4 regions of the Bacillus nitratireducens genome follow, and region 2 is predicted to be linked to each of the others. Evidence: riboswitches for the same ligand, from Rfam matches in the RefSeq annotation. Region 2 holds a riboswitch; each other region holds the start of a gene.
What was found. Region 2 has a riboswitch for S-adenosylmethionine ahead of Q3V31_RS27740 (ABC transporter permease). Riboswitches for the same ligand answer to the same signal wherever they lie in the genome.

Region 1 (2,204 bases), on a different contig from region 2:
GATTACATATAAAATTATTGAAGAACATCAAGGGAGTATCGCGATTCAAAGTAGTATGGGCGTAGGAACGAAAGTGGAAATTTATTTACCAACAGTGTAGTACATTAGACGAAATTATTTTTCAGAAAAGTGTTCTTGTTGTGTAAATATAAACATTTTATAAAATGTTTCAAGAAGGGTTTTTTTTATAAAACACTTCGTTTATAATGGAGGAAAATATCGACATAGAGCTTTTAGCTCGTGTAACGGTTTGGTAGTGTTATGAAAAGAAAAGAAGGGGTGCACGCGCATCCTTTTTTCTATGCAGATATGATGAAAGGGGTGGTATGATGGAATTAACATTAAATTCAACTGTATGTTTACACACAATTCAATTTCGAAAAGAGCAAAAGAATTATATTGTAAAAGATACGATTACAGGAGAGACATATGAAATGCCGCCACTTTGGATTGATGCACTAGCAATGATGCGTGACGGCTTTTTATTGGGAGAAATAGAGGAGAAATTAAAAGAAGAGTATCCGGCCGAAGACGTAAATATGGTAGCATTTACGAGGCAATTGTTAGAGCTAGAACTTGTCGAAATGGTGGATGGAGAAGAGATAGCTTGTACAAAGAAGAGAGATAAAGATTATTTAGCTTGGTTACGCCCAAGAGTGGAACAATTCTTTTTAAACTTAAATAAAAAATATAAAAGCAAAGGTCAAAAATGATCTTTGCTTTTTTTGTAGGCCGTGTTTAAAAAATAACAGCGAATGCTCTTGCGAAAGCACCGTCACTATCTTTAATTTTTAAAGGTGCTGCCGAGAAAAAGAAACGTTTCGCTTTAATAGCATCTAGATTTGTTAAGTTTTCAATTAAGTAAATGTTATTCCCTAGTAATATGTGATGAACCGGCGATGTTTCTGTCGTTACCTCATCAGGAGAAATAAAATCTAAACCAACTGATTTTACTTTTAATTGAACCAGTTCTTCAGCTAATTCTTCGGAAAGATAAAACGCTTCTTTCTCATAAGCGGCTGTATTCCACTTATTAGATAGATTGGAATGGAAAATGACAATATCATCTTCTTTTATATCGGTATTATGCAATACTTCCTTAGGTAACTTTCTCTCTTGAATATGAGTTACATCGATAAGAACGGCCTCACCTACAAATTGCTTTAGGGGTAATTGATCGATAGTGGTTGCACCTGAAATGAAATGCGCAGGGGCATCGCAATGTGTACCTACATGAACGACAGAATGAAAATCTGTAACTTGATAGCCCGTCTCTTCAACGTTTGTAATTGCTTCTAGTTGGATTTTTGGTGTTCCAGGAAATTGAGACATATTGTTTTCAAATGTTTGTGATAGGTCGATTACTTTCATTTTGAATACCTCCAATATATGTTTTAAAATATAAAAAACTCATCTTTCATAATCAAGAAAGATGAGCTTTGCACACAATGGTTAAGTTTTATCTTGCAAAATGCATTGCATTTTGCAGGAATTAGCACCTATTCAGTTTGTATAAACTGAGGTTGCTGGGCTTCAAAGGGCCGGTCCCTCTGCCTCTCTTGATAAAGAAATATTTAGTTTTAATATTTTGATTTTTTAATATTTAAATTGTAATTCATTTCCTTTTTTAGTGCAATACAAAATAGGTATTCACCCAAATAAAGTTGCTCGCATATTGTAGCTTATGTAAATAGAATGCTGCGAAGGAGTGAGTGCAGTGACAGGTAATGTATTGAATTATTATGCCGGTGGAAATACAGCTAGAGGATTTCATAATTTATACGAAGAGAATTTAAAAGGGCTAGACAGGTTGTTTATTTTAAAGGGTGGTCCAGGAACTGGGAAATCTTCTTTAATAAAGGCAATAGGTCGTGAATGGGCTGAAAAAGGATATGATATTGAACTTTTGCATTGTTCTTCTGATAATAAGTCAGTTGATGGAGTGATTATCCCAAAATTAAAAGTAGGAATTGTTGATGGAACATCACCGCATGTTATTGAGCCCAAAATGCCAGGGGTTGTGGAAGAGTATATTAATTTAGGAGTTGCTTGGGACTCAGATAAATTAAGAAAGCAGAAGTTAGAAATTGAACGATTTGTATCAGAAGCGAGCAAGGCTTTCCAATCTGCTTACGGATGTTTTAAAGAGGCATTAGTTATACACGATGAGTGGGAGAAAATATATATTAATAATATTGATTTTA
Region 2 (2,204 bases):
TGAACAAACAGAAGAGATGAAAGAATACCTTGCAGTACATGAAAAATATGATATAAAAATGAACAAAGAAATCAATAAAGCATTACAGTTATTTGAAGTGGCAAAAGAAAAGGGCGGTAAGGAAATAACGAATGCTAAATATAAGGAAGACGTGCAAAAGGTAACAACGAGCATGTTAGAAGATATTGATCATATACGTAAAGAAATTCGTGTTCCAAAGTCGAAAGAGCAAGAGCATGAGGTATACGCTGGTTTCTTGGATGAATCGGAACAAGCGATGAAAAAATTACAGAAGTTAGCTAAAGAAGAAGATTCATCGTTGATTCGTGATATAGAAATTAACTTTGCAACAGCATCCACATACTATAAACGTTTTCAAACAGAGGCCCAAAAATAACCTTGCGCATGCGCAAGGTTATTTTTTCTTCTTACCATCTCCGTCTTCATCCTCGGATACCAATACCTTCTGTTCTTCGTGAAATTCCGAAATTGTTTGTCCAGTAATATTATCGAATGGAGTATAAAAAGAAGTGATACGTTTCTTCTTAATGAAGAGTTTGTAGAAGCCGATGGTTACGAGTATGACAATTGTTAATGGCAATCCTATGGTGGCTAGAAGTAAGGGATCCATCTTATAACTCCTTTAAGGTAATTAATTTTATTATAGGTTAAAGTAGTGACTTTAAGAAATAATACCATTAAAAACTGATTTTTCTAAATATATCCAATTTGATTGACTTTTCTTTTTTTCAGAATTATAATTCGAAATATACAATTTGAACCAAATAATAATATAGCAATTTACTTATCCAGAGAGGTAGAGGGACTGGCCCTATGACACCTCAGCAGCGGGTTCTGTAGTAGGAACACCGTGCTAATTCCAGCAAGCAAGGCTTGAAAGATAAGTGATGGGCATAGTTTTATTAAGCCTTGATCTTATTTTTTAAGATCAAGGCTTTTTGTGTTTTAAGAAGTGGAGAAGGAGTAATGGGAACAAATATGTCAATAAAACAAAGTAAATTCATTTGTTTAGGGGGTTATTGAAGTGTATGTTATTAAAAAACTATCGGTTATGGTATTTACACTATGGGTTATTACGACAGTAACATTTTTAATTATGCATATTATTCCAGGGGATCCATTTTCGTCAGATGCGAAAATCTTTCCTGAAGAAGTGATACAAAACATGAGAGCGAAGTATCACCTTGATGAACCGTTATGGAATCAGTATGTTGCTTATTTGGATGGGGTAGTTCATTTTGATTTTGGTGAATCTGTTCAATCGACAGGTCAAGGTGTATCGGAAATTATAACAACCGGTTTTGGACCGTCAGCAATTATTGGTTTACAAGCACTTGTTATTTCATTGTTAGTCGGAATTGCCGCAGGTACATTTGCCGCGCTATATCATGGGAAAGTGATTGATTATAGTGTGAGCTTGCTTGCGATTCTCGGTATTTCCATTCCTAGTTTTATTTTAGCGCCACTCTTTATACAAGTATTCGCCATCCAATTTGAATTACTACCAGTGGCGTCTTGGGGAACCTTCGAGCATACTGTATTACCTTCCTTCGCATTAGCGTTAGGACCAATCGCGGTTATTACAAGGTTTGTTCGCTCTAATATGATTGAAGTGTTGCAGAGTGATTATATTAAGCTAGCGAGAGCGAAAGGTATACCAATTAAGAAAATCATTATAAGACATGCTCTTCGAAATGCAATTGTTCCGGTACTTACATTTGTTGGCCCATTAATGGCTGGACTTTTAACAGGAACTTTCGTTATTGAAAAAATATTTTCAATTCCTGGTTTAGGAAAATATTTTGTAGATAGTATTTTTAACCGAGATTATCCGGTAATTATGGGAACAACCATTTTCTATAGTTCGCTATTAATTGTATGTATTTTTATTACAGATATCATTCATCGTATTGTTGATCCGCGTATTCGTTCTATTACGTAAGGAGGGGAATGTTTAAATGGGGGCTTATGAAATTAATGACCAGTTATTAACGAATGAAGAGAAAAAAGAATTAACGATAAATAAAGATCAGCAAACGATTAGCCGAAAAAAGGAAGTGTTTCGCAAGTTCATATCAAACCCTATAGCAGTTTTAGGGGCAGTGACGTTATTACTAATTATTGTTTTCTCGCTTATTGGCGAAAGTTTAACGTCATTTACTGCGAGTGAACAAGTAAAAGAA
Region 3 (2,204 bases), on a different contig from region 2:
TGGCAACATTCTATCAACGTGAATATGATGTAGTAGTAAATCCAAAAACTGAAGTTGCTATTTTGTTTGGCGGAAAAGCTGGATTAGTAGAATTACCAATTTGTTTTACAAACCCTGGTGATACTATTCTCGTTCCAGATCCAGGCTATCCAGATTATTTATCAGGAGTTGCTTTAGCAAAAGCACAATTTGAAACAATGCCGCTTATTGCAGAGAATAATTTTTTACCGGATTATACAAAAATTGATAACTCTATTGCCGAGCGTGCAAAGTTAATGTTTTTAAACTATCCAAATAACCCTACCGGTGCTACTGCATCAAAAGACTTTTTTGATGAAACCATTCATTTTGCTAATGAACATAATATATTAGTCGTTCATGATTTTGCATACGGTGCTATTGGATTCGATGGTCAAAAGCCCATTAGTTTCTTGCAAGCAGACGGTGCCAAAGATACAGGTATTGAAATTTACACTCTATCGAAGACTTTCAATATGGCCGGATGGCGCATCGCTTTTGCTGTGGGGAATGAAAGTGTGATTGAGACAATTAACCTATTGCAAGATCATATGTATGTTAGTATTTTTGGTGCAATTCAAGATGCTGCCCGCGAAGCACTATTAAGTTCACAGTCTTGCGTAGTAGACCTTGTAAATAGTTACGAATCTCGAAGAAACGCTCTTATTTCAGCTTGTCACTCAATTGGTTGGAATGTAGACATTCCAACCGGATCATTCTTTGCATGGCTTCCTGTACCAGAAGGATATACATCTGAGCAATTTTCTGATATTTTACTAGAAAAAGCACACGTTGCAGTTGCTCCTGGTGTTGGATTTGGTGAGCATGGCGAAGGGTATGTCCGCGTTGGTCTCTTGCATACAGAAGATAGATTACGAGAAGCCATTAATCGAATTGATAAATTAAATTTTTTCAAAAAGTAATTGACAACATGAAAAATATCTGACAAAATTCAGTTATCTTAAAAATTTAAACATTTCTAAATACTTCTTATCAAGAGCAGGTGGAGGGACGAGCCCGACGAAACCCGGCAACCGATCTACAATTGTAGACACGGTGCTAATTCTCGCAGCATTATGCTGACAGATAAGGAGCTGGTTGTAAAAAAACCTCTCCTTAGCTGAGAGGTTTTTTTATTTAACTAGGAGGTTATAACAATGAGCGGAATTATAGCGACATATTTAATCCATGATGATTCACATAACTTAGAAAAAAAAGCTGAGCAAATTGCACTCGGTTTAACAATTGGCTCTTGGACTCATTTGCCACACTTATTGCAAGAACAATTAAAACAACATAAAGGCAATGTCATTCATATTGAAGCGTTAGACGAACAAGAACACACTAACTCTTACCTTGGCAAAAAAGTATCACGTGGACTCATTAAAATTCATTATCCATCGCTGAACTTTAGCCCCGACTTACCAGCCATTTTGACAACAACATTTGGAAAACTTTCGTTAGATGGAGAAATTAAACTCATTGATTTAACATTCTCAGACGAATTAAAGAAACAGTTTCCTGGACCAAAATTTGGAATTGAAGGCATCCGAAACCTTTTACAAGTTCAAGATCGCCCTCTTCTAATGAGTATTTTCAAAGGGATGATAGGACGGAATATTGGATATTTAAAAGCTCAACTACGCGATCAGGCAATTGGAGGCGTAGATATTGTAAAAGATGATGAAATTTTATTCGAAAACTCATTAACACCACTTACAAAAAGAATTGAATCTGGGAAAGAAGTTTTACAATCTGTATACGAAACTTACGGACATAAAACGTTATATGCAGTAAATTTAACAGGACGAACTTTTGATTTAAAAGAAAATGCGAAACGTGCAGTGCAAGCTGGGGCTGATATTCTATTATTTAACGTATTTGCTTACGGACTAGATGTACTGCAAGCACTTGTAGAAGACGATGAAATTCCAATTCCTATTATGGCACACCCTGCTGTAAGTGGTGCTTACTCAGCATCCAAGTTATATGGAGTTTCATCTCCATTATTACTCGGAAAACTACTACGTTATGCTGGGGCTGACTTTTCATTATTCCCATCTCCATATGGAAGTGTTGCGTTAGAAAAAGAGGAGGCTCTTGCCATCTCAAAACATTTAACTGAAGACGATGCACTTTTCAAGAAGAGTTTTTCTGTTCCGTCTGCTGGTATTCACCCTGGTTTC
Region 4 (2,204 bases), on a different contig from region 2:
GGTATACGTTATACGGAGTCTGATACACCGTTAACACTTGAAACGTATGTGGAGGCTGTAACAAGTACGATAAGAGAGCAGTTTACAGTATGTGAATACCCGCTTCCAGAAATATGGATTGAACCAGGCCGTAGTATCGTAGGTGATGCTGGAACAACAATTTATACAGTCGGATCGGTGAAAGAGATTCCTGGTATTCGGAAGTATGTTTCAGTCGATGGTGGGATGACAGATAATTTAAGACCAGCTCTATATGGAGCCCGTTATGAGGCGATGTTGGCGAATCGAGGGAATGATGAAAATGAAGAACTCGTTTCGATTGCTGGGAAATGCTGTGAAAGTGGAGATATGCTGATTTGGGATATTAACTTACCGCAAGTTGCTTCTTCTGATTTACTAGCAATTTCTTGTACGGGGGCATATGGGTACTCGATGGCGAATAATTATAATCGTATTCGTAGACCAGCTGTCGTCTTTGCAAAAGGCGGGACGTCACAAATTGTCGTAGAACGTGAAACATATGAAAATATCATTGGGAACGATCGCATACGTATTAAAGAGCTGGTGTGAATGAGAAAGAAGGAGTTGTCTAGTAAAGGCAACTCCTTTTAAAAAAATAAAAATAATTAAATATATCGGAAAACTAGGATTGAAAAAAATCAGAATTGTGATAAAATACAAATACAAAGCTTATCAAGAGAAGCTGAGGGAACTGGCCCTACGAAGCTCGGCAACCTGCTTATAGAAAGCAAGGTGCTAAATCCAGCAAAATGGAGTCCATTTTGAAAGATAAGGTAAAATATATTACCGAACAGTCTTTTCGAAATGGGAAAGATTTTTTTTATGAATAAAAAGGGGGGCTGTTCGCGTGAGTGTACGGGAACATTTTGATGAAGTATCTGAGAAAATTCAAGCGATGCTTGCTGATATGAAATATGGCTCAATTACAATTGTTGTGCAAGATGGAAAAGTGATTCAATTAGAAAAAAGTGAAAAAGTACGTTTAAAGTAAAAAGCGCTGACTAGAAAAACTAGAGGCGGTTTTAATCTATTTTTAATAGGTTAAAGCCGTCTTTTTGCTTTTACAGGGGGAAAAAATATGTTGACGTACGAAACGTGGAAAGAAAATAGTGTTTCATTTTCTGAAGAAGATGAAACGAAAGGCGCTCTGTCAGTATTAAGTTGGGCTTATAAAGAGTATAAGGATGAGATTGTATACGCATGTAGCTTTGGAGTAGAAGGTATGGTATTACTGCACCTTATAAACCAAGTAAATCCATCTGCTAAAGTTGTATTTTTGGATACAAATGTTCATTTTCAAGAAACGTATGAATTAATTCAAAAAGTGCGAGAACGATTTCCTTCATTAAATATTATGGAAAAACAGCCGGAACTTACACTTGATGAACAAGCGAAGTTGCATGGTGAGAAGTTATGGGAAAGTAATCCGAATCTTTGCTGTAAGATTAGAAAAATTTTACCGTTAGAAAAATCATTAGCAGCGGAAAAAGCGTGGATATCGGGCTTAAGAAGGGAACAATCAGAAACGCGTAAGCATACAAAGTTTATAAATCAAGATCATCGTTTTCAATCTATTAAAGTTTGTCCACTCATTCATTGGACGTGGAAAGAAGTTTGGCGATATGTATACAAATATAACTTGCCGTATAATCAATTGCATGATGTTGGATATCCAAGTATTGGGTGTGAGAAATGTACATTACCTGTAGGAGATGGTGGTGACTCAAGAGATGGAAGATGGTCGGGGAAAATGAAGACAGAGTGTGGCCTTCATTTTCAATAAGATAGATTTTGAAATAAAGCTAAGAAGGGATATAAAAAGATGAGTACAACAAATGAATTAGTAAACCGTATTGATGAAACATATGACATATCGAACATTGTAAAAGAAATTGAGCTAGACAAAATTGCGCTTAGTGATTTAGAACTTCTGGCGACAGGAGGATATAGTCCACTTACAGGATTTTTAGGAAAGCAAGATTATGATTCAGTCGTAGAAAAGCTTCGTTTAGCAAATGGTAGCGTGTGGAGTATACCGATTACATTACCTGTAACAGAAGAAGTAGCAAAAAGTCTGAAAGCCGGAGAGGAAGTAAAACTTGTTAACGATGGAAATGTATATGGTGTCATTCAAATAGAAGATATTTTTGTACCTGATAAAGAAAAAGAGGCGTTACTTGTAT

Region 1: linked by a shared signal. The riboswitch ahead of Q3V31_RS23750 (cyclase family protein) and the one ahead of Q3V31_RS27740 (ABC transporter permease) in region 2 are both predicted to bind S-adenosylmethionine.
Region 3: linked by a shared signal. The riboswitch ahead of mtnW (2,3-diketo-5-methylthiopentyl-1-phosphate enolase) and the one ahead of Q3V31_RS27740 (ABC transporter permease) in region 2 are both predicted to bind S-adenosylmethionine.
Region 4: linked by a shared signal. The riboswitch ahead of Q3V31_RS04170 (YezD family protein) and the one ahead of Q3V31_RS27740 (ABC transporter permease) in region 2 are both predicted to bind S-adenosylmethionine.

The regions. Positions count from the first base shown of each region.
Region 1 covers NZ_JAUMJO010000007.1:78,777-80,980, forward strand. Annotated here, with positions in the region: gene Q3V31_RS23740 (ATP-binding protein) at 1-100, shown strand, start outside; gene Q3V31_RS23745 (hypothetical protein) at 330-713, shown strand; gene Q3V31_RS23750 (cyclase family protein) at 739-1,371, opposite strand; SAM riboswitch class I at 1,457-1,569, opposite strand; gene Q3V31_RS23755 (PRK06851 family protein) at 1,718-2,204, shown strand, end outside.
Region 2 covers NZ_JAUMJO010000012.1:25,667-27,870, forward strand. Annotated here, with positions in the region: gene Q3V31_RS27730 (hypothetical protein) at 1-397, shown strand, start outside; gene Q3V31_RS27735 (DUF3951 domain-containing protein) at 416-631, opposite strand; SAM riboswitch class I at 803-908, shown strand; gene Q3V31_RS27740 (ABC transporter permease) at 1,046-1,963, shown strand; gene Q3V31_RS27745 (ABC transporter permease) at 1,980-2,204, shown strand, end outside.
Region 3 covers NZ_JAUMJO010000002.1:123,129-125,332, reverse strand. Annotated here, with positions in the region: gene Q3V31_RS06985 (pyridoxal phosphate-dependent aminotransferase) at 1-941, shown strand, start outside; SAM riboswitch class I at 1,006-1,111, shown strand; gene mtnW (2,3-diketo-5-methylthiopentyl-1-phosphate enolase) at 1,176-2,204, shown strand, end outside.
Region 4 covers NZ_JAUMJO010000001.1:791,959-794,162, reverse strand. Annotated here, with positions in the region: gene lysA (diaminopimelate decarboxylase) at 1-570, shown strand, start outside; SAM riboswitch class I at 688-796, shown strand; gene Q3V31_RS04170 (YezD family protein) at 869-1,012, shown strand; gene Q3V31_RS04165 (phosphoadenylyl-sulfate reductase) at 1,100-1,804, shown strand; gene sat (sulfate adenylyltransferase) at 1,844-2,204, shown strand, end outside.